DNA from 3 places in the Virgibacillus tibetensis genome. Region 2 is predicted to be linked to each of the others. Evidence: riboswitches for the same ligand, from Rfam matches in the RefSeq annotation. Region 2 holds a riboswitch; each other region holds the start of a gene.

Region 1 (7,514 bases), on a different contig from region 2:
TAAGCTCGCAATTACTATATTATTGCTTGTTTCTTTCGTATTATTTATTTTAACTATATTGTTACTGGAATTCTTCGAAAATTTCCATATTCAAGAAGCAGAAAAAGACATGATGCAAACAGCTACTAAAGTTTCCGTACTAGTAGAGCAGCATGAGGATAAATCCTTGGTTTTGGAGACAACTGAACGAGTAAAGGATTCTGCCAGCAGAGTTGCCATTATTTTTGATGATGGAGAGTTATGGGTATCTGAAAGCAGCAATCAAAGCTTGTCAAAATTAGAAGAATATTGGTTGGAAGAAGACGAAGGTTTAGCGGGTGTGTTAACATCCAACGAAGAAGTGAGGGAACAGATAGTTATTCCTGGAAGCGATTTAGAGGCAATGATTGTAGGTACACCAATTGGAAATGGTAGAGGAGCTATCTTTGTATACCAATCTTTAGACGTAGTCGATCAAACGAAAGCTGAAACTACTAAAATTATATTTCTTGCAGCTGGAATCGCGATTATATTAACAACAATATTTGCCTTTTTTCTATCGACTCGAATTACTTCCCCTCTAATCAAAATGCGCGAGGCCGCCTTTGATCTGACCAGAGGCGAATTCAACACGAAAGTGCCCATCTTGACGCATGATGAAATTGGGGAATTGGCCATGGCTTTTAATCGGATGGGAAGGCAGCTGAAGTTTCATATTAACGCTCTGCACCAAGAAAAAGAACAACTCTCTGGGATTGTCAGTTCTATGGCAGATGGCGTGGTTACCTTGAATAGGAATGGTGATATGATAGTAACTAATCCACCGGCAGAGCGTTTTATTGAGGATTGGTACTTTGAAAACAATGTTAAAGTGTCAGGAGAAAAAAGAAAGTTGCCCAGTGATTTAAATAAGATTCTTCAAGAAGTAATAAGTGGAGAATCTGAAGCACTTCATGAATTAAGTTTACAAGGAAGAAGTTATGTAATGTTGATGACTCCATTATACGATCAATCTTATGTTAGGGGAGCAGTAGCGGTCATTCGAGATATGACCGAAGAGAGACGCCTTGATAAGTTGCGTAAAGATTTTATTGCTAACGTGTCTCATGAATTGCGAACTCCAATATCAATGCTGCAGGGGTACAGTGAAGCAATTGTTGATAATATAGCTGAAAGCAAAGAAGAAAAAAATCAACTGGCACAAATTATTCATGAAGAATCATTGCGTATGGGACGACTTGTTAATGAATTACTGGACTTGGCACGCATGGAGGCAGGACATATACAGCTTAATTTAGAAACAATAGATGTTGTCCTTTATGTGGAGAGAATACTGAAAAAATTTACTGGGATTTCTAAGGAAAACAAAATACAATTAACATTATCAACCAATGTAACCAATTCAACAGCACAATTCGACCCAGATAGAATAGAACAGGTATTCACAAATCTAATTGATAATGCTATTCGCCATACAGATGAAAATGGGTATGTGAAGGTTGATGTGGTTTGTAATGAAAATGGAATTCAAGTAGATATTCAAGACAGTGGAAGTGGTATACCTGAAGAAGATCTTCCATTTGTATTTGAACGTTTCTACAAGGCTGATAAGTCAAGGAAACGAAATAAGCAAAAAGGCACTGGCTTAGGTTTAGCAATAGCAAAGAATATTATCGATTCTCATAACGGAATAATTACTGTAAAAAGTAAACTTTATCAGGGGACTACTTTTAGTTTTAAAATACCACACACGCATAGTTAAATCTGTTTCGTTCAATCAGAATATGATATGATGTAAAATGTACTTAAAATTGAATGTAATTATTTGGGAAATGGTGTATTAACTTAAAAGGGAATCCAGTGAAAAGCTGGAGCTGTCCTCGCAACTGTAATTGATATACGAAATAAGCATGTAACCACTGTATGTTTGTCATATGGGAAGGGCTTAAAGTAGGTAATTATCATAAGTCAGTAGACCTGCCATTACCCACTGTTTCAATGCTTCGAGGATATGAGCGTTTGGGACAACCGGATACATATATGCATAAAAGTTTAACTATGTTTCGTTTGTCTTAAAGGCTGGCTCTTCAAGGGAGCTAGTCTTTTTTATTATGTGGATTTGTATTTTACGGTTCCAACATGCTACATTCCTAACACTAGAACAAACAATAACTGGAGGTTGGAAAATGAATAAATGGATTTTACGCTTAGCATCATTATTAGTAGTTGTTGGTCTATTAACGGCTTGTGGTACAGACAATGAGAGCCAGGAAGATGCACCAGAACAATCGGAAAATAACCAGGCAGAAGAGCAAAGTGAAGAAGTTGTTATCACTATTTCAGAAAATGAAGGCGAAGAAGTAATTACAGAAAAGGAAATTACAATTGAAGAAAATGCAATTTTAATGGAAGTTATGAAAGAAAACTTCGAGATTGAAGAGGAAGGTGGCTTTATCAATTCCATTGAAGGTGTTAAACCTGAAGAGGACGAGCAAAGAGCATGGATGTACTTTGTGAATGATGAAGCGGCGCTAGTGGGTGCTCAGGAATATGAATTAACTCCTGGAGACAAGGTAACCTTTGATTTACAAGCCTGGGATTGATTTAGGTGAATATCTATAAATTAACATTAATTGCATTACTTGCAGCACTTGCTGTTGTTGGAAGGGTGACATTTTCCTTTTTACCAAGTGTTCAACCTGTAACAGCCTTAATAATTATTTGTGGATTGATTCTCGGCCCATTTGCTGCTGTTGTGTTAGCATTTCTAACAACATTCCTATCCAACATGATGCTGGGTATGGGTATATGGGCAATTTGGCAAGTAGTATCATGGTCACTGATTGGATTACTGAGTGGTTTGATAGGTAAAATCCCAGGAAGGAAACCCCTGTTGGTCATTATTATATTTGCTGTCTTTAGCGGATATCTATACGGCTTTTTAATCTCTCTGACGAGTTATCAAATAACTGGGAAATTCCTTCCTTACTACCTTGCTGGCCTGCCATTTGATACCAATCATGCTATAGGTAATGCTGTTTTTATAATTATTCTTTATCCATTAATAGCTCATTTTTTTAAAAAGTATGCAGACAAACGATTCACGATTCAAAATACCAGCTAAATAAGTTGGTATTTTTTCTTTTTCTAATTTATAGTTAAATAGAAAGTAAAGTGTAACATTCTTGTGCCAGCAAACGACTATTTAGGTGAACGGAGGATCTTTATGAAGGTCATGTTCGAGGATTTATATGACAAATACCACCAGGATTTATTCCAATTTATTTTTTATATGGTAAAAGACAAACCACTAACTGAAGATCTTATTCAAGAAGTTTATATAAAGGTTTTAAAATCGTATGAGAACTTTAAAGGGGAGAGCAGTGAAAAAACCTGGCTGTTTTCAATTGCACGGCATGTTACCATTGATTATTTCCGTTCCCAAAGCAGAAAAAGAAAAAGAATACTTGAATTCTTTGATTGGAGTGAAAAAGGAGAGCATATTCAGGACAGTAAACCTTTACCCGAAGATGTTGCTATTCAAAATGAAGAACTTTCGAGAATTTATACTTATTTAGATAAATGTACAGTTGATCAAAAGAGCGTGCTGATACTAAGATATATCCAATCTTTCTCCATTCAGGAAACAGCAGATATACTAAATTTTAGTGTCAGCAAAGTAAAAACCACCCAGCATCGAGGCTTGAAAGCTGTGAAGAATCTTTTTTTAGACGATCAGGAGAGGGGAGGAGATCAGTAATGAAGAATAGAGACAGAGAAGACCAGCATGTAATAGATCTATTAAAACAAATGCCAACAGTAAAAGATGATACAGATAAAAATGATTTATATAGAAGCATCTCTTCCCAATTAGAAACTCGGGGCAGAAAGAAACAGAGAACCAAAAAAGTCGTGCCCTTATTCGCTACTTTAGTTGCTGTTACTATTTTAATTATCATGATTCCTACCCTTTTTAATACAAGTAATAACTTTCAAACAAGCGAAGATTCTGCCGATATGTTACGCCAGGAATCAGGTAGTGAAAGTATAATAGAAGAATTAAATGAAAACAATCTGTATATGGAGGAATCTGCTGATTCTGATGAAGATGAAGGAGAAATAACTAAGACGGAACCAGGTCCAGAAAGTTATGTCTTGCAAAAAGCGGATGATCAATCTCTAATAGTTCACGCCGCAATTACAGATGATCAGCAACAGTATGTCATTCCTTTATCTATTATTTTACCTGAGACTGAGGATCTTAATACGTATTATAATCAACTAGAGAGTCACATAAAACAATCTGGGGTGAATGAACAGGATTACTTATTCGAAGGAATTGAATTTATCATAGACCAGGCTAACGAACAGGTAGTTATGGATTTACCAGAAGATTTTTCTATAGGCCATGGATCGACCAGGGAATATATATTCAATCGGATGCTGACAACCATGTTTAGTCCTTATGGTATAGAAAAGGTTACTTTTGAAACTGAAGATAATGAGGAAGCAGATCTTGGGTCACTTGGTTCTTTTAAGGAAATGGCTATTGAACCAATAGGGGAAGCTTTTTATAAATTATATAAATCCAAGGCAAAGAACTTGTTGGTCCCCATTCCAAATTATGAGCAATTCACAATTCATGAAGCACTAAATGAGTTGAAAAATACAGAAGAATCATTCGACGTTTATCAAACAGTCCCTGATTATATTGAATTTTCAACCGAAAGTATGGATGGCGAACTTGTTATAACATTATCTGAAGAAACAACTTTAACAAATGATCAAGAAAACGCTACAATGATTGAGGCAATATTAATGACTGCAGGAAGTTATGGGTATGACTTTGTACGATTTGAAAATATAACAAACGATCAATTGGGTATTTACAATATAGACGAATCTATTCGTATACCAGCTGCAGTAAACCCTATTTATTAAGGTAATGAACAAAAGCGCTAAGTAAAAGTGTTTTAGAAAATAGTTTATTTTCTAAAACACTTTTGACTTTTATATCTTCACATTCTAGTATAGAGTAGAACATGTATATGGTGTATCAGTAAGGACTGCGGTTTACTCCTCATATTTCAAAGGATCACCATCAAAAGGCATATTCGAAAGCTTAATTGAATCGGTTGGACAACCTTGGTATGCATCAATCGCATCTTCTTCCAGGTTATCCGGAATGCTAGAAGTTCCTTTATTTCTATCTATAACGACATAAGCTATTCCTTCATCGTCATAATCATATATGTCAGGCGCAGAAGCACCACAAGCACCGCAGGCAATACATGTTTCTTTATCCACAATTGTGTACTTTGGCATACAATATACCTCCTTAGAGGATTTACCCCTGAGTTCATTGTAAAACTGATTAACCAGTTTTACAATATAGGATAACTGACAACAGCCTTTTTTTTGTACTTCAGCTTGTATCGGATATAAAAAGTTCACAATTAGTACAAATCCTACGTAGAGGAGGTACCTTGCAGGTGCTATTTGAAGGAATTATTCTTACATGCAGTACAAGGATAAAAACGGAACGTACAGCTGCCGCAATATTTCACATAGTCAGTGGGAAGAAATCTATACAAACCATACAGGATATTCGAATGTTCGAACTAGAAGACTTTTACGGTATATTTAAGAACCTGCCAAAACCTGTATTTGACAAAAAAATCAATGAGCTGGACAAACTTGGCTTACTCCAGGAAAAGGAAAAATCGGCTTATGATATTACTAAATCAGGAAAAGAATGGTTAGAACGAAACAGCTCAAATTTACCACTGGATTATTATAATGGACTTCATTACAGCAATACAGCAGAAGTATATAATGAGCGGTTAACATTACTCATACAAACACTGACCAACAGTAAAAAAAGTAATTTCGCTTTTATACCAGTAATTGAAAACTCATCAGTTGAAAAATGGGTAAAATTCCATTATAAAGAAATGAAGGTACATGAAGCCCGGTTATTATCATCTATTTATAACGAATTGAGAAGTCTGTTGCGTCATTTCTCTAATCAAGAAGCTGAGTTATTTGTCGAGCGATTAACCGGATATAGAAATTATGGAAAAAGTATTAATCAGTTGGCTGATAAGTATCAAATGACGAATGTGGATGTAAAACTTGTATTAACAGGAATGTTTCACCGCATGTTGCACTTTATCCAGCAAGAAAGAGATAATTATAAATTTATGTCATTTATAATTAATGACATATTTCATACTGCTCTAATCACACACTCTGCTAATACTACTTATTTTTATTTAAAAAAAGCCTGTACTATTGAAGAAATTGCACAGATTAGAGGATTAAAATACAACACGATTTATGATCATATCGTGGAAATTGCTTTATATGATCCGGACTTTCCTTTAACTAATTATGTTCCTAAACACTACCAAAAGGAAATTATGAAAGCATTTAATGCTACAAGTTCGTTTAAATTAAAAACTATTAAACAGTTGGTGGCTGGAGATATCAGTTATTTTCAAATTCGCTTAGTATTGGCTTCAGCCAAAAATCTACTTGAATCAGGTGATTAAAATGCAATCAATCCTAGAGACCAGTTTAACGCAACACTTTACATACAATTCATTTCGTACAGGACAGTTAGAGATAATCCAGGATGTGATGAATGGCAACGATGTATTAGGTATATTGCCTACAGGATCAGGCAAGTCAATCTGCTATCAATTGCCTGCGAAATTATTAGATGGTGTTACGATTGTAGTATCTCCATTAATATCTCTAATGATCGACCAAGTTAAACAATTAAAAGCAATAAATTTTAAAGAAGTTGTAGCCCTGAATAGCTTCATGACCCCGTTTGAAAGAAAAGAAGTTTATAAAAATCTGCACACATACAAATTAATCTATGTTTCTCCAGAATTACTACAAAAAAAAGAATTACAACAAAAATTGGAGCAGCTTAACATTCGTTTATTTGTAGTTGATGAGGCGCATTGCATTTCTCAATGGGGGCATGAATTTAGACCTGATTACTTAAAATTAAATGCAATTATAAAATTCCTGAATAATCCAACTGTAATGGCCCTCAGTGCTACTGCTACACCAACAGTTCAACTTGATATTGTGAATGCATTAGATAAACCGAATATGATAAAACACATATATCCGATGGACAGAGACAACATAACTTTCAATATACAAAAAGTTGCGAATGACCAAGATAAGATTTCTGTGATGGCTGAGAAACTATTAATTTACCGTACTCCTACATTAATTTATTTCTCTAGCAGGAAAGCCTCGGAAAAGGTTTCCGCCATTCTCTCTAAAAAATTACCTTCAAAAAGAATTTCGTTTTATCATGGAGGAATGGAACAAATAGATCGCATAAGTATTCAGCAACAGTTTATGAATGATCAACTAGATATTATCTGTTGTACAAGCGCTTTTGGTATGGGTATTAATAAGAGTAATATTCGAATGGTCATACATTATCACCTTCCCCCACAACTGGAAGCATATATACAGGAAGTAGGCAGAGCGGGAAGAGATGGGCA
Region 2 (7,514 bases):
GCTGTAGGTTCATCCAGCAGAAGAATCGTCGGATCCAATAGAAGAATAGAAGCTAAATTTACCAACTGTTTTTCCCCACCAGACAGTTCACTCGTCTTCTTGACCAGCAAATGATTCAACCCGAAATAGTGAACCATTTCAGCAATTTTCTTCCGCATTTCTGCAGTGGAATACCCCATATTTTCAAGTCCGAATAACAGCTCTTCCATTACAGTGTCCATAACAATTTGGTTTTCCGGATCCTGAAACACCATCCCAATTTCCTTTGCCCTGACAAACGGACTATATACTTCCATTGCGTCACCCTTAAAAAAGAAGCGACCCTGCTTATTACCGTGGGGAGCTATATCCTGTTTTATTAGTCGCAATAAGGTGGATTTACCACTACCCGATGCACCGCAAAGTACGATAAACTCACCTTTTTCAATGGAAAAATGAACATCATCGATTACGTTTACCTCCGATTCTGGAAAGGTAAAACTCACATTTTCCGCTGATAATATTTCCATTTGACTACCTCCTTACCTTCAGCCCATACCGGAAAACCAATGAGCATTATCCAAATAATGAAATAAAACCATTCCCTCTCAATCAGGCCCATTGACTCCAGAACAGGTAACAGCATCAACACACCGTCACCAAGCCACCAGCCATAAATGACCAAGGAAGCAATGCTAACCAAACAGCAGCCAGCGATCCAGTCCTGTCGTTTCATATAGAATGCTTGATAATTACTTCTTCGCCGCAGACCATAACCCCTTGCAGTCATGGAATCAGCTGCTTGAATGGAATTTTCAAGCGCTCCGGTCAAAATCATCTGCAGGAGTAACATGCCATTTTTAACCCGATTCCGAATAGATCCTTTTCGTACAGATAAGCCCTTAACTTCCTGTATATTCTCCATATCTGTAAGTTTCCTGCGCAAAAGAGGGACAAATCGCATTGAAAGCATCGTTAAAAGTGCCCATTGCTTAGATACGCTTGAAAATAAATACAGAAATTTATCGGCTGTCATTACGATGTTAAATGTGATGAACATTGTTAAAATACCAGCCAGGGTTAATGCGATCATTACACCTTGGATGAGCGCCTCCAGCATAACCTGGTTATTAAAAAGATAGAATAAAATATGATTTCCTCTTCGATTAAACAGGGGAGTCAGTACTAGGATGAAAATGCTCATTACCGTGATCATCCAAGCCCATTTTTTTAATTGAGTACCTCTATCAAGCAAAAAATTATAAACGATAATCAGGGAAACACCGGTCGCTAAAAACAGGGGGTGCTGATATAACATAAAGCCTGCAATAGCAAGAATATAATAGAGTAATACTATAAAAGGATGGAAAGATCGAATACCTCTCATCTCTAGTTACCTTCATTTGTCTCTTCCAAATAATTGACCGTATAATTCCAGTTTACCGTATGCCCTTCTTCTACTGGATAAGCTCCTGCACTTCTGTCAATTAGTCCCCCGTTGACTCGAACATGCCATCCACTATAAAATCCCTCGTCAAATTCATATAAATTGTCAATCCCTTCTACATAGGCAGTAGAGTTCGCCCCTCTAACGCTGTATTGAATCCCTTTTTCCTTCAAAATTCGAATTGTTACATCAAGTGCCGTATCCCCATCTTCAACAGAAACTTTGGTTGCAGGTAATATTACTCCTTTTACATCCCCGGTTGTAATGGAAACAGTCACTGTTTTCTTCGGTTGTTTTGGCTCCTCCTTCTGCTTTTCTTCCGTTTCCTCTTTCGGTTTTTCCTTTGGCGTTTCCTTCGCAGTATCAGCTTGTTTTTTTGTTTGTTTTGATTGCTCTGTTTGTTTTTCATTTTTTGTTGTCGTATTCTTTTCTTTATTTACTGAAGAACCTTCAGTTGTACCTGCGCCACTTTTACTGAAGTTATTACCCGCTGTCTGTTCTTTTTGATTTGATGGTTTCTTTTCGTTATCTTTACCAGACGAATCCTCTATCTCATTTACGCCTGAATCCTTTGATTCTTTCGTACCATCTGACTGATTCAATTCTTGCTCCTGCTTTTCATCGATGCCATTTCCATCATCTTCACTTTCAGGCGTAAGCTCTGGATGTTCCTCTGATGTTACATCAGTTTCTGAAGTAGCTGCTCTTTCCTCAATTGGCTTAACCTCATCCTTTATACAACCTATGGTTAATAAAAGGAATAATAGGATAAGCATAAAACGTAGAATGCGGTTCATAGTAGCAGATTTCACTCTCCTTTTTAAAATGGATAAGGGGTAATCTATCGCTAGACTACCCATGCTATCTATCCGTTTATTATTTTCCTGCGTTTAATGAAAAGCAATAAGGCTCCACTGATGATCAGTACTGCTCCAATAGCCAGCAGATTGTACATCGTAGTTGCAGTATCGGGTAACTTTTCACCAGTCTTATCGCTATTATTTTTGTTAACTATGTTCTCATTTGTTTCATCTGTTTCACTTTTATTCTTTTCTTCTTCTTTACCTGTAACATCTTTATCTGATCCTTCATCTTCTTTATCCTCATTTTTGAGTTCACCAGCATTAACAGCGTTTTCCGGAACATCTGTTTCCGGGTTTTCTGGTTTAGTTCCTTCTTCCTCTTCTTCCTTTACAGGTAATGGAAATTGATACACCAAGCCACTCTGATTAACATATTTCTTATAGGCAACCAGGGCTAATAATGCTTGTTGAGTTGACATTGAATACGATTGAGAATCATCCAAGAGATGCATAAATCCACCGTCATCGTGCTTGAATTTCACTAAATGCTGCAGTAAGTTTCCACCTTCTTTTGTAAATGCTGCACTGGTTGGATCGATACCTACAGATACAAGACCAACGATAACCTGTGATACGGATTCACTTGAATCGCCACCATTCCATTGATCGGTATAGCCACTTGTGTCATCTTGTCCCTCTGATAAATAAGCAACTGCCTCATCGATAGCGGTTTTCACTCTTCCATCATCCTGGTATGGTGCTAAAGCTGCTAACGCCATCCCAGTAATATCTGGACTTGGAGTACTTCCAAAAAATGACCAACCTCCACCTTCTACCTTATCTCCATTAGCTAGAATAGTCTCAACCAGGCGTTTTCTAACTTCTGTCGGGGCCTCATAGTTTCCACTGTCTAACGCCAATAAGCCATAAATTGCTGCATTGATTGCCGGGGTTTCCAGATGTGCATGGTGGATGAGTTTATCCACTAAATCGTAACCTGCAATAGAGGTAGGGTCAGCACCTGCAGCTGAAAGCCCAATAATTACTTTTTCTAAATCAAATATGTTACGGAACTCTCCATCGAGTTCTATTACTTTTTCTTCCACACTCGTAATATAGGAAGCTGGAATAGCCTGATCTGTATGTGCTACCCCCCATATCCACCATTCACTTCCATAAATTAAATCAATGTTATTGGTAGTAAAATAGTTCATAACCTCATCTATGTTAGTTTGAATGAATGCTTCGGTTACGAGAGGGTATGTGGATTCAACTGACTTTTCGGTATAGCTTGCTTCCTCGTCTTCTACCTTCTCCTCTTGTTCTTCCTTAGGCGTGTCTTTTTCTACCTTGTCCTCTTCAAACGTTTGAACCGTCAGTCGGACATGGTCCCCCTCTTTCAGTGGATGGGCTACGATACTTGTTCCTATCGATTGATCATTTATAGCGATATTCCAATAATCATTCGCTCCTAGCTCTGTCTCCCCAACGTTATTAATAAAAGTAAAATAAGTGTCATTAATTGATGCATCAAGTATTACATTACTTTCCTTGGCAGCCTGGTACAAGCCATCATACGCGCTTGCTCCATCAACTACGTTAACTTTCATTTCCGGTATGACAGCGGTACCATTTATATCAACCACTGTAACAGTGCTGGTGATCTCCGGGAAAAAATTATCCTTATCACTTAATGCAAAAACGATATGTTCCCCTTCAGTTACCTTGTAGGAGGATGCGCCTACTTCAGTAGCTTTCCCCATGACAATCATTGACCAAAAAAGCGGGTCTGCTTGTTGAACCTCCCCAATAGCCGTTACCACATTTCCAAAATCATATTCATCATATTCGATCTCCATACCATGTGCTGTGACTGCTGATTGCAGGACATCGAATGCCGTTTCATCCTGCTTGAAGCCAATTGCTGTTAAGGGAAGCACATTGTCCCCATTTTCGTCAATTGCCATAATAGTAACTGCATTTTCAAGCGTTTGTGCATGACCGACTTCTGGCTGCAATAACATCAGATTTCCTAAAAATAGTAGTACTGAAAAAAGAATTGCTAAAGGCCGTAACATAGTTCTTTTCATACGTAATTCCCCCATTTTCATGTTTTTCCCATTAAAAAATACATCCCTTAACGAAGAGATGTATAGTGAATGCACTACGCGAATTATTATTATGTATCATAAATTAAACATGCGCTGGCACACCTCCCTATCCGCGTAGGTTGAATGGCGTAAAAAACAGGCAGGTCTCCTGGCTCATGTTCATCATTTTCTATTCCCTTCCCATCTTATGACAGTGGTATATTAATAGAAAACTCGCATTTACAGTGGCGGGACCGCGCCGGAATTAAACCGGCTTCCCTTTTAATGGTTTACAGTAGTATGCTATAAACCAACCTATTTTTTCCTATTCAATTAAGTTAATCATAATCAACATCTTCTTTTTAGTCAATCTAGCATTCTATTTCACGAAAAAATTTTTCAGAAGAACAAAAAGAAAACACCACCCAGCTATGCTGGATGGTGCAGTCTTTCTGCAAGCCTTTGAATTTTTTGCATTGTGCCTATATCCATATTACCACCACTTACTATTATTCCACAGTGGCGTGATTTAATCTTACTATTATGGGCAAATAAAGCTGCAAGTGCTGCAGCACCTGCACCTTCGACCAATGTTTTATTACGTTCAAGCATGTAAACAATGGCTGCAGCAATTTCTTCATCTGTTACTGTTATAATATCATCTACATATTCCTGCACAAGGGGGAAAGTACGCTTCCCTGGTTGCTTAACAGCGATACCTTCTGCAATGGTAGATACTGATTGGAGACTCTTTACACTGTTCTTATGATAACTTTCATACATAGAGGACGCTCCATCCGCCTGTACACCAATAATTTTTATATTACGATTTACATATTTAGCAGCAACCGCTACCCCACTGATAAGACCTCCACCACCAATTGGTACAATAATGGTATCCATTCGGTCTTCCTGCCGCAGCATTTCCATTGCAATTGTTCCCTGCCCTGCCATCACATCATAATCATCGAATGGATGGATATAAACAGCCCCGCTTTGCATCTGTCGTTTTAAAGAGGCTTCATATGCTTCTTGGAAGGTTTCACCAGTCAGCACTACTTCAGCCCCGTAGTTACGCGTTGCATTTACTTTGGCAAGTGGAGTTCTTTCAGCCATGAATATCGTAGCTTTTGCACCCAGCTTAGCTGCGGCATAGGCCACGCCTTGGGCATGATTTCCTGCTGATGCTGTGATAACTCCCTTTTCTAATTGTTCTGCTGATAATTGCATCAGTTTATAACTCGCACCCCTGAATTTGAATGCACCTGTTTTCTGTTGATTTTCCATTTTAAAATAAACTTTTTTGTCAACTAACTTGTTAGTAGTTGCTGAAGTAATTAATGGTGTACGGTGAACGATCGGAGCTAAACGCTCCATCGCAGTATGAACTTTTTCACCTGTTAAGCAATCCCCAAGACCTTCACTCTCCTTAATTATATATTAATACTATTCGACAAAAACCGGGAAGTGACAGGCACTCTATACGGCACCTTCATACGCGTCGATTTTGTCTTGATGTTGTAATGTTAGTGCGATTTCGTCCCAGCCGTTTAGTAGTTTTTCTTTGTGGTATGCTGGGATGTCGAAATGCACTTCATTCTTATTTGCATCGATTATACATTGTTTTTCTAAGTCCACCTGTAATACGTATGATGAGTTTTCAGCTTGCTCTATCCACTGATTGACCTGTTCATGGTCCATTACCACAGGTATAATTCCATTTGTTAACGCATTATTATAAAAGATATCCGCAAAGCTCGGCGCGATGATTACTTTGAAACCATAATCCAGTAACGCCCAGGGAGCGTGTTCCCTGGAAGAACCGCAACCAAAGTTTTCACCCGCTAATAAGATTGAGGCATCCTGATATTCAGCTTTATTTAATCCAAACTCCGGTCGTTTATTGCCTTCATCATCAATTCGCCAATGATAAAATAGAAATTGACCGAATCCTGTCCGTTCAACTCGTTTTAAAAATTGCTTTGGTATTATTTGATCGGTATCAATATTTGTTCGATTTAATGGATAAACCAGACCTTTATGTTCCCGTATTGCTTCCATCATCAGCGCCTCCTAATTCAGTACTCCTGCAAATTTACGTACATCTACAAAGTGACCCTCGATCGCCGCAGCAGCCGCCATTTCCGGACTCACCAAATGTGTTCGGGATCCATTCCCTTGTCTTCCTTCAAAATTCCGGTTGGAAGTTGAAGCACATCTGCCGCCAGGGGGAACAATATCATCATTCATTGCCAGGCACATACTGCATCCAGCTTCACGCCACTCAAAACCAGCCTCTTTGAAGATAGTGTCCAAGCCCTCTTTTTCTGCCTGTAATTTTATACTGAAGGAACCTGGGACAACAATTGCCCTCACCTTTTCATTCACCTTTTTACCTGCAACGATTGCAGCAGCATTTTGTAAATCGCTGAGCCGTGAGTTCGTACAGGAACCGATAAATACATGGTCAATTTCGATGGAAGTAATCGGCTGATTTTCTTTTAGCCCCATATATTCCAATGCCCGTTCCACATCTTCTCTGTATTCTACTTCATTTAAATCTGGCGTAGTTCCATTTACCGGCACACACATACCTGGATTGGTTCCCCATGACACCTGTGGCTCTATTTCTTCTGCAAGAATCGTGACAGATTTATCATACACAGCACCTTCATCTGTCGCTAACTCAAGCCATCCGGCAGCTGCTTCTGCAAATGCCTCTCCCTTTGGTACATGAACCCTTCCTTCAAGAAAGTCAATTGTTTTTTGATCAGGACTGATCAATCCAGCTCTTGCACCTGCTTCAATTGACATATTGCATACTGTCATACGTTCTTCCATTGATAAATTTCGAATCGCCTTACCCGTATACTCAATCACATAACCTGTGCCAAAGCGGATTCCGAACTTAGCAATAATAGCAAGAATCAAATCCTTTGCTGTTACTCCTGGACCAAGATCGCCTTCTACATGTACATTTAATGTCTTCGGCCGCTCCTGCCATATAGTTTGTGTAGCTAAGACATGCTCTACTTCACTTGTTCCAATTCCAAAGGCAAGTGACCCAAATGCGCCATGTGTGGAAGTATGACTATCCCCACATACAATTGTTTTGCCAGGCTGGGTTAATCCAAGTTCCGGGCCAATTACGTGAACAATCCCCTGGTCAGGATGGTACATGTCTGCCAGTACAAT
Region 3 (7,514 bases), on a different contig from region 2:
TAGCGTAGGCAAAATACGCAGACTCCTGTGGGAACAGCACGAGCTGAAGATCCACTGTGTGAAGTGCTCTTCTTCACACAGTTAGCTGAAGCCGTGCCCACGGAAAGCGGAGTATTTTGCCGAAGCGGTACATTTGCTCAGGCATTAATGTTCGGATTTTCCTGAATAATTCTTCTTTTGTCCCAACCTCTTTATTCGGAAAATGAGCGAGAAGGGGGACAGCATCATGTTTATTGCACTATTTGGCGCGGTAGAATCAGGAGTAATTTATGCAATTATGGCTTTAGGAGTTTACTTGTCCTTCCGCGTTTTAGATTTTCCTGATTTAACGGTGGATGGAAGTTTTGTTACGGGGGCTGCTGTGGCTGCCATCTCAATTATGAATGGAGTACCTCCTGTTATAGCTACATTACTGGCGGCACTCGCTGGTTTTCTGGCAGGTTGCATAACAGGGGTGCTTCACACAAAAGGGAAAATTAACGCTCTGTTATCAGGGATTCTCATGATGATTGCTCTTTATTCTATTAACTTACGAATAATGGGTCAACCTACGTTATCTCTTTTAAATGAATCTACTGTTTTTAAACAATTACGATCTGCTTGGGAAGGTACTGGGATAGACTCATTTTTAAATGGGTTATTAACATCAATGGGTATGGAACGGGTACCGGGTACATGGTCAATTGTGCTGGTTATGATAATAATCACAATTCTTATTAAATTGCTGACAGACTACTACTTAAAGACAGAAGTTGGTCTGGCGCTTCGGGCTACAGGAGATAATAAGAAAATGATCCGAAGTCTTTCAGCTAACACCGATTCACTGATTATAGCTGGTATTGGGATTTCCAATGCACTAGTCGCATTGTCAGGAGCTTTAATTGCACAACATGGGGGATTTGCTGACGTGGGTATGGGTATCGGAATGATCATTATCGGTCTTGCCTCTGTTATTATAGGTGAGGCACTGTTTGGTACGAAAACAATTGCAATAGCTACAATAGCAGTCATCGGTGGGGCTATTATTTACCGAGTTGTAGTAACCCTGGCACTTCGTGTGGATTTCCTGGATACAGGGGATATGAAGCTGATCACGGCTTTACTCGTTATTGGAGCATTGGTTGCACCAAAAGTACTTCAGGCACGGAAAGAAAAAAAGCGACGAATGGAAAAACGTGCCATGCTAACTCGTCAAAAAGCAGAGGGGGTATAGCATGCTTAAAATTAAGGACATTTCAACCACTTTTAATGAAGGTACACCAGATGAAAAGAAAGCATTACAGGACATTAATCTGGAATTGAAAAAAGGCGAATTCGTTACAGTTATCGGAAGTAATGGAGCCGGGAAGTCAACGTTGATGAACGTGGTATCCGGAAACCAGGCACCCGACGTTGGTGATGTATTTATTAATGACAAGCAAGTTGTATACCTGCCTGAATATAAGCGCTCTGCCTTTATAGGCCGCGTATTTCAAGACCCAATGGCAGGGACAGCGCCGTCAATGACAATTGAAGAAAATTTAGCAATGGCTTATGCTCGAAATAAAAAAAGAAAGCTAAAACCAGGAGTGACCAAAAAGCGTAAAGATTTGTTTAGAGAATACTTGACCACATTGAATTTAGGGTTGGAAGATCGCTTATCAGCCAAGGTTGGTTTTCTTTCTGGTGGGGAACGACAGGCGCTTTCACTATTAATGGCTACTTTCACTGAACCAAACATTTTGCTGCTGGATGAGCACACTGCTGCATTGGATCCATCCAGGGCAGAGTTAATTACAAAACTTACAAGAGATGTCGTAAGTAAATTCGGCTTAACCACACTAATGGTGACACATAATATGCAACAGGCACTGGATTTAGGCAGCCGATTAATTATGATGGATAAAGGACAAATCATTTTTGACGTGCAAGGGGAAGAAAAGCGCAATCTAACTATTGAAGACTTGCTTCAGGAATTTAAGCGAATAAGAGGAAAACAGTTTGAGAGTGATCGTGCAGTATTAGGTTAAGGCTTATAGGTTATATGAGTGCAGGAGCATATATTTGTTCCTGTGTTTTTTACTTTTAGACAGCAGAAAAAACATGCGAAATAAAATAACCGCATGCTAATCCTGTTTTCTAAAGTATTTGTTGATATAAACTGCGACGTAATTCGAAACTGGCGACTCCGATACGAAAATACCCTTCGCATTCTAGCGGGCTGTCTGCGAGACCTATGACCAACGCCGACACTAGAACGAAATGTACGTCAAAACAGCATGTGTCATGGAAGATGGAGTATTCTGCCGGAGCGAACTTATACACTCAACCGTATTTTTTAATTAAACAACACCTTGTTCCATCATTGCATCAGCTACTTTTTGAAATCCTGCAATGTTAGCACCTGCTATAAGATTACCCTCTTGATCAAATTCTTTTGCAGCAATGATGCAGTTTTGATAAATGGTTTTCATAATCCCCTGCAACTGTGCATCTACTTCTTCAAAGCTCCAGGACATTCGCATGCTGTTTTGTGCCATTTCCAGAGAGGAAACCGCTACACCACCAGCATTTACAGCTTTAGATGGTCCCACTAAAATGCCGTTATCCAGAAACACGTCAATCGCTTCTGACGTATTAGGCATATTAGCTCCCTCAGCAATTGCTTTAACGCCGTTTGCCACTAGCTGAGTGGCAGCATTTTCATCAATTTCATTTTGTGTAGCACAAGGTAACGCAACATCACAGGCAATGGACCAGATGCCTGAACAGCCATCGAAATACTGGGCTTGAGGATGAGTATATAAATATTCATTGATTCTGTTGCTATCCTCTTCTTTAATTTGTTTAATTGTATTTATATCAATACCATTCTCATCGAATATATACCCATCAGAATCACTGCAGGCAACTACCTTTGCACCTAGTTGTATTGCCTTCTCCATAGCGTAGATCGATACATTTCCTGATCCAGAAACAACTAGCGTGCTCCCATTGAGGGACAACCCTTTTTGCTTTAGCATCTCTTCAACAAAGTATATTGCACCATAACCGGTTGCTTCTTTTCGTGCGAGACTGCCACCATAACCGAGGCCTTTTCCTGTTAAAACCCCTGCCTCAAAGCTGCCACGGATCTTTTTATACTGACCAAACATATATCCAACCTCTTTAGCACCAACACCAATGTCACCTGCTGGAATATCAGTATCTGGACCGATGTACTTTGCAAGTTCAGTCATGAAGCTTTGACAAAAGCGCATGATCTCATTATCAGATTTCCCTTTTGGGTCAAAGTCAGCTCCACCTTTTCCGCCGCCGATAGGTTGCCCTGTAAGCGAGTTTTTAAGCGTCTGCTGTAGCCCCAGGAATTTTACAATACTTAAATTAACGGACGGATGAAAGCGTAATCCACCCTTATAGGGACCAAGTGCACTATTGTATTGCACTCGAAAACCACGGTTTACTTTTACCATACCATTGTCATCTACCCATGGAACACGAAAGGTTATTACACGTTCTGGTTCAACGAGTTGCTCTAATATACCTTTTTCCATATATGTAGGGTTTTTAGTGAAGACAGGGAGTAGGGATTTGAAGATGGAACGGACAGCTTGCAGAAATTCCTTTTCGTTAGGATTACGTATTTCAACCGACTCATAAACTTGATTCATATACGTTTGTGCGTCTGTTAGGTCATTTGCGTCTTGTTTATTTTTTAATAAATTCATAATGGCAACTTGGACCTCCTCTTATATATTAGGTATCACTATAAAACGTAAATTATAGAATATTCCGTTACAATTCTACAGCAAGGAATCAATCTAAACAATATGAATTGTAGATATAATCAATGCTGATATGAGATAATAGAGATAGAGGTGATGTTCTTGGAATTAAGACAAATTAAGTATTTTATTGAAGTTGCTAAGCGAGAGCATGTTACAGAAGCTGCTGATTCTTTACATGTAGCACAGTCTGCAGTAAGTCGCCAAGTTTTTAATCTAGAGGCAGAGCTTGGTGTGGACCTATTTGTACGAGAAGGACGTAATGTAAGGCTAACACCAATAGGACGTGTTTTTTTAGATCATATGGAGCAGGCAATCAATGTAATTGACGATGCCAGACAAGTTGTAGAAGAATATACGGACCCAGAAAAAGGAACCATCCACATTGGTTTTCCAGGAAGCCTAGCCACTTACATTTTACCTACAGCCATTTCGGTTTTCAGAGATCGGTATCCACATGTGAAATTTAAATTAAAGCAGGATTCTTATTATGAGTTGGAAAAAGGCGTTATAAAAGGGGATATTAATATGGCGATACTAGGCCCTATTCCCGATAATAAAAAGAAATTGAGAGCAACAATTCTATTTACAGAAAATATTGTAGGGCTTATACCAGTAAGCCATCCCCTTGCTGACCAGAAGACGGTTAAGCTTAATCAATTGCGGAAGCAGCCATTTGTTATGTTTCCTTCAGGATATGTTTTACGTGATCTGATTACAGATACCTGTAAACAACAAGGCTTCGAGCCGGAAATCGTGTTTGAAGGCCAGGATATTGATGCAATTAAGGGGCTCGTTTCCGCAGGGCTGGGTGTATCGCTAATCCCGGAAATTACATTAGTGGATAGTTTGCCCCGTGCAACAGTTAGTATACCTATTACTGATCCGAGTATTACTCGAACGGTTGGAGTTATCGTACCGGCAGATCGTAAACTTTTACCAACAGAGAAACTTTTCTATGAATTTCTACAAGAGTTCTTCAAACGGTTGGAAAGTTTTCAAAATTAATGGTGTAAATGTATAAAAATATTGTTTCTTGATTGCATTCTATTATTTAATATGATAGGCTTTACATACAATATATTGGTAATTAATACTAATCAAGTACTATATATAGTGTTACAAGTTAGGTGACAATTATCTGTCTTAAAAGGGAATCCAGTGAAATGCTGGAACTGCCCCCGCAACTGTAAGTGTGGACGAACGAGTATTCCACTGTATCGAGTGCTTAGCGGCATCGTTACGGGAAGGGCTTTAGTAGGTTGGAAGCACGAGTCAGGAGACCTGCCAAAACTTGTAGTTTCATTTCTCCGGGGTGAGAGAAGATGAAGCGATAGAGTTCCAGATAGATGAATTCTGTCGTTTTATGACCGTTCACCCAGGGGGAAGAGCGGTTTTTTTACGTTTAACCCCCATTTTACCGTGGTTTATATTAAAGGAGGTTCTATCATGCTTACAACGATTACAACGAATAAAGAGGATCTTATTCAAATTATTGACAATGCAGCAGTTGATTTAGTCATCGATACAGAAAAATATAAGGAAAAAGCTTTAAAAACAATTCAACCGGACGCATCGCTGGAGCGAATTACGGATGTATTGGTGAAAAATGCATTGGAAAATATTGATGAGGCAAATACCGAATGGACTTTTCTGGCAAGCAGAATATATTTACAGGATCTATATCGAAAAGCAGCAGAAAACCGTGACTATGATCCTGCGGCACGTTATGGCAATTTTTATGACCTGCTTAGCACGCTGACTGAAAAGGGTATTTATGCTGGAAACATTCTTGAAAAATATGAAGAAGAAGAAGTCAGTTATTTTGAAAAAATAATGGAACCGGAAAGAGATTTGCTATTTAACTATTTAGGATTATACACCATCTCTACACGATACCTTGCAACAGATCATAATAAAAATACATACGAATTACCACAAGAGCGTTGGATGGTTATTGCAATGTACCTTATGCAGGATGAAGACATTGCACACCGTAAACAGCATGTGGCAGAAGCGTACTGGGCGTTGAGTAATCTATATATGACGGTCGCCACCCCTACCTTGACTAACGCAGGTAAGACACACGGTCAATTGTCCAGTTGTTTCATTGATACTGTGGATGACAGCCTGCAATCGATTTATGACAGTAATACCGATATTGCCAAGCTTTCCAAAAATGGGGGAGGCATTGGCGTATACATGGGGAAGATCCGCGGACGCGGGAGTGCGATTAAGGGTTATAAAGGGATGTCCAGCGGAGTTGTGCCATGGATTAAGCAATTAAACAACACGGCAGTTAACGTGGACCAGCTGGGGACAAGAAAAGGCGCAATCGCTATTTATTTAGATATATGGCATATTGATATTGAGAATTTCCTTGATCTTAAATTGAATAACGGGGATGAACGTATGCGTGCCCATGATATATTCACAGGTGTATGCCTGCCGGATTATTTTATGGAGCAGGTGGACAAGCGTGGGGATTGGTATTTATTCGATCCGCATGAAGTACGTCAGGTTATGGGATATTCTTTGGAGGATTTCTTTGATGAAGAAAAAGGCGATGGAGTGTGGCGAAAGAAATATAAGGAGTGTGTGGAATCCGATCTTCTTTCAAAAAAATCTGTGCCTGCTATCGCCCTGATGAAACGGATTATGAAATCACAGCTTGAATCTGGCACACCATATATGTTTTATCGTGATGAAGTCAACAGGCAAAACAGTAATGAGCATAAAGGAATGATTTATTGTTCTAATTTATGTACTGAAATTACCCAGAATCAATCACCGACAGAGTTTATGGAAGAATTCGTTGAGAATGAAAATACAATCGTCAAAAAGTACAAGGCAGGCGATTATGTCGTTTGTAATTTGAGCTCAATTAATCTAGGAAAAGCAGTTCCAGATCAAGTGCTGGAACGATTAATAAAGATTCAGGTTCGGATGCTGGATAATGTAATCGATATAAATACATTACCTATTAAACAGACGCAACTTACCAATCAGAAGTATCGGGCAATAGGACTCGGGACATTCGGCTGGCATCACCTGCTCGCACTTAAAAACATTAAATGGGAAACAGAAAATGCAGTTGAATACGCTGATGAATTGTATGAAAGAATAGCTTATTTAACCGTGAAAAATAGTATGGAGTTAAGCAAGGAAAAAGGGGCTTATCCATCTTTTGAAGGTAGTAAGTGGAGTACTGGATCCTACTTTACTGCAAAAGGCTATACGGATGATAAATGGGTATCGCTAATGAATGAGGTAAAGGATAATGGGATGCGAAATGGCTACCTGATGGCAGTAGCCCCGAACTCGACAACAGCAATGATAGCTGGCTCAACTGCAAGTATTGATCCGATCTTTAAAGCGTTTTACAACGAGGAGAAAAAGGATTTTAAAATTCCAACTACGGCACCTGATCTCTCACATAAAACCTATGATAATTACCGGAGATCTGCTTATATTCTTGATCAGCGCTGGTCGATTAAACAAAATGCAGCAAGGCAGAAGCATATTGACCAAAGCCTTTCATTTAACTTTTATGTGCCAAACACAATAAAGGCGTCAGTTCTACTAGATCTTCACCTTCAGGCATGGAGAGAAGGTCTGAAAACTACGTACTATGTTCGTTCCACCTCAAATGATGTCGAAGAATGTGAGTGGTGTGAAAGTTGAAGGCATTAATCGCTTATTTGTCTTATAGCGGAAATACGGAAGAAGTAGCAGAGATTATTTCAAACA

The links. A riboswitch is a leader RNA that binds a small molecule or an ion and turns the genes downstream of it on or off. The one in region 2 is predicted to bind cobalamin.
Region 1: linked by a shared signal. The riboswitch ahead of QGM71_RS02825 (DUF4430 domain-containing protein) and the one ahead of QGM71_RS06145 (DUF4430 domain-containing protein) in region 2 are both predicted to bind cobalamin.
Region 3: linked by a shared signal. The riboswitch ahead of QGM71_RS11335 (ribonucleoside-diphosphate reductase subunit alpha) and the one ahead of QGM71_RS06145 (DUF4430 domain-containing protein) in region 2 are both predicted to bind cobalamin.

The regions. Positions count from the first base shown of each region.
Region 1 covers NZ_JARZFX010000001.1:496,930-504,443, forward strand. The annotation lists gene QGM71_RS02820 (ATP-binding protein) at 1-1,741, shown strand, start outside; cobalamin riboswitch at 1,796-1,978, shown strand; gene QGM71_RS02825 (DUF4430 domain-containing protein) at 2,166-2,582, shown strand; gene QGM71_RS02830 (ECF transporter S component) at 2,588-3,103, shown strand; gene sigX (RNA polymerase sigma factor SigX) at 3,206-3,739, shown strand; gene QGM71_RS02840 (hypothetical protein) at 3,739-4,920, shown strand; gene QGM71_RS02845 (ferredoxin) at 5,053-5,304, opposite strand; gene QGM71_RS02850 (helix-turn-helix domain-containing protein) at 5,472-6,533, shown strand; gene QGM71_RS02855 (RecQ family ATP-dependent DNA helicase) at 6,535-7,514, shown strand, end outside.
Region 2 covers NZ_JARZFX010000002.1:269,837-277,350, forward strand. The annotation lists gene QGM71_RS06130 (ABC transporter ATP-binding protein) at 1-509, opposite strand, end outside; gene QGM71_RS06135 (energy-coupling factor transporter transmembrane component T) at 482-1,366, opposite strand; gene QGM71_RS06140 (DUF4430 domain-containing protein) at 1,369-2,238, opposite strand; gene QGM71_RS06145 (DUF4430 domain-containing protein) at 2,292-4,319, opposite strand; cobalamin riboswitch at 4,462-4,653, opposite strand; gene ilvA (threonine ammonia-lyase) at 4,749-5,696, opposite strand; gene leuD (3-isopropylmalate dehydratase small subunit) at 5,799-6,380, opposite strand; gene leuC (3-isopropylmalate dehydratase large subunit) at 6,393-7,514, opposite strand, start outside.
Region 3 covers NZ_JARZFX010000004.1:282,846-290,359, forward strand. The annotation lists gene QGM71_RS11315 (ABC transporter permease) at 227-1,213, shown strand; gene QGM71_RS11320 (ABC transporter ATP-binding protein) at 1,215-2,009, shown strand; gene gdhA (NADP-specific glutamate dehydrogenase) at 2,322-3,707, opposite strand; gene QGM71_RS11330 (LysR family transcriptional regulator) at 3,867-4,772, shown strand; cobalamin riboswitch at 4,876-5,071, shown strand; gene QGM71_RS11335 (ribonucleoside-diphosphate reductase subunit alpha) at 5,214-7,448, shown strand; gene QGM71_RS11340 (flavodoxin) at 7,445-7,514, shown strand, end outside.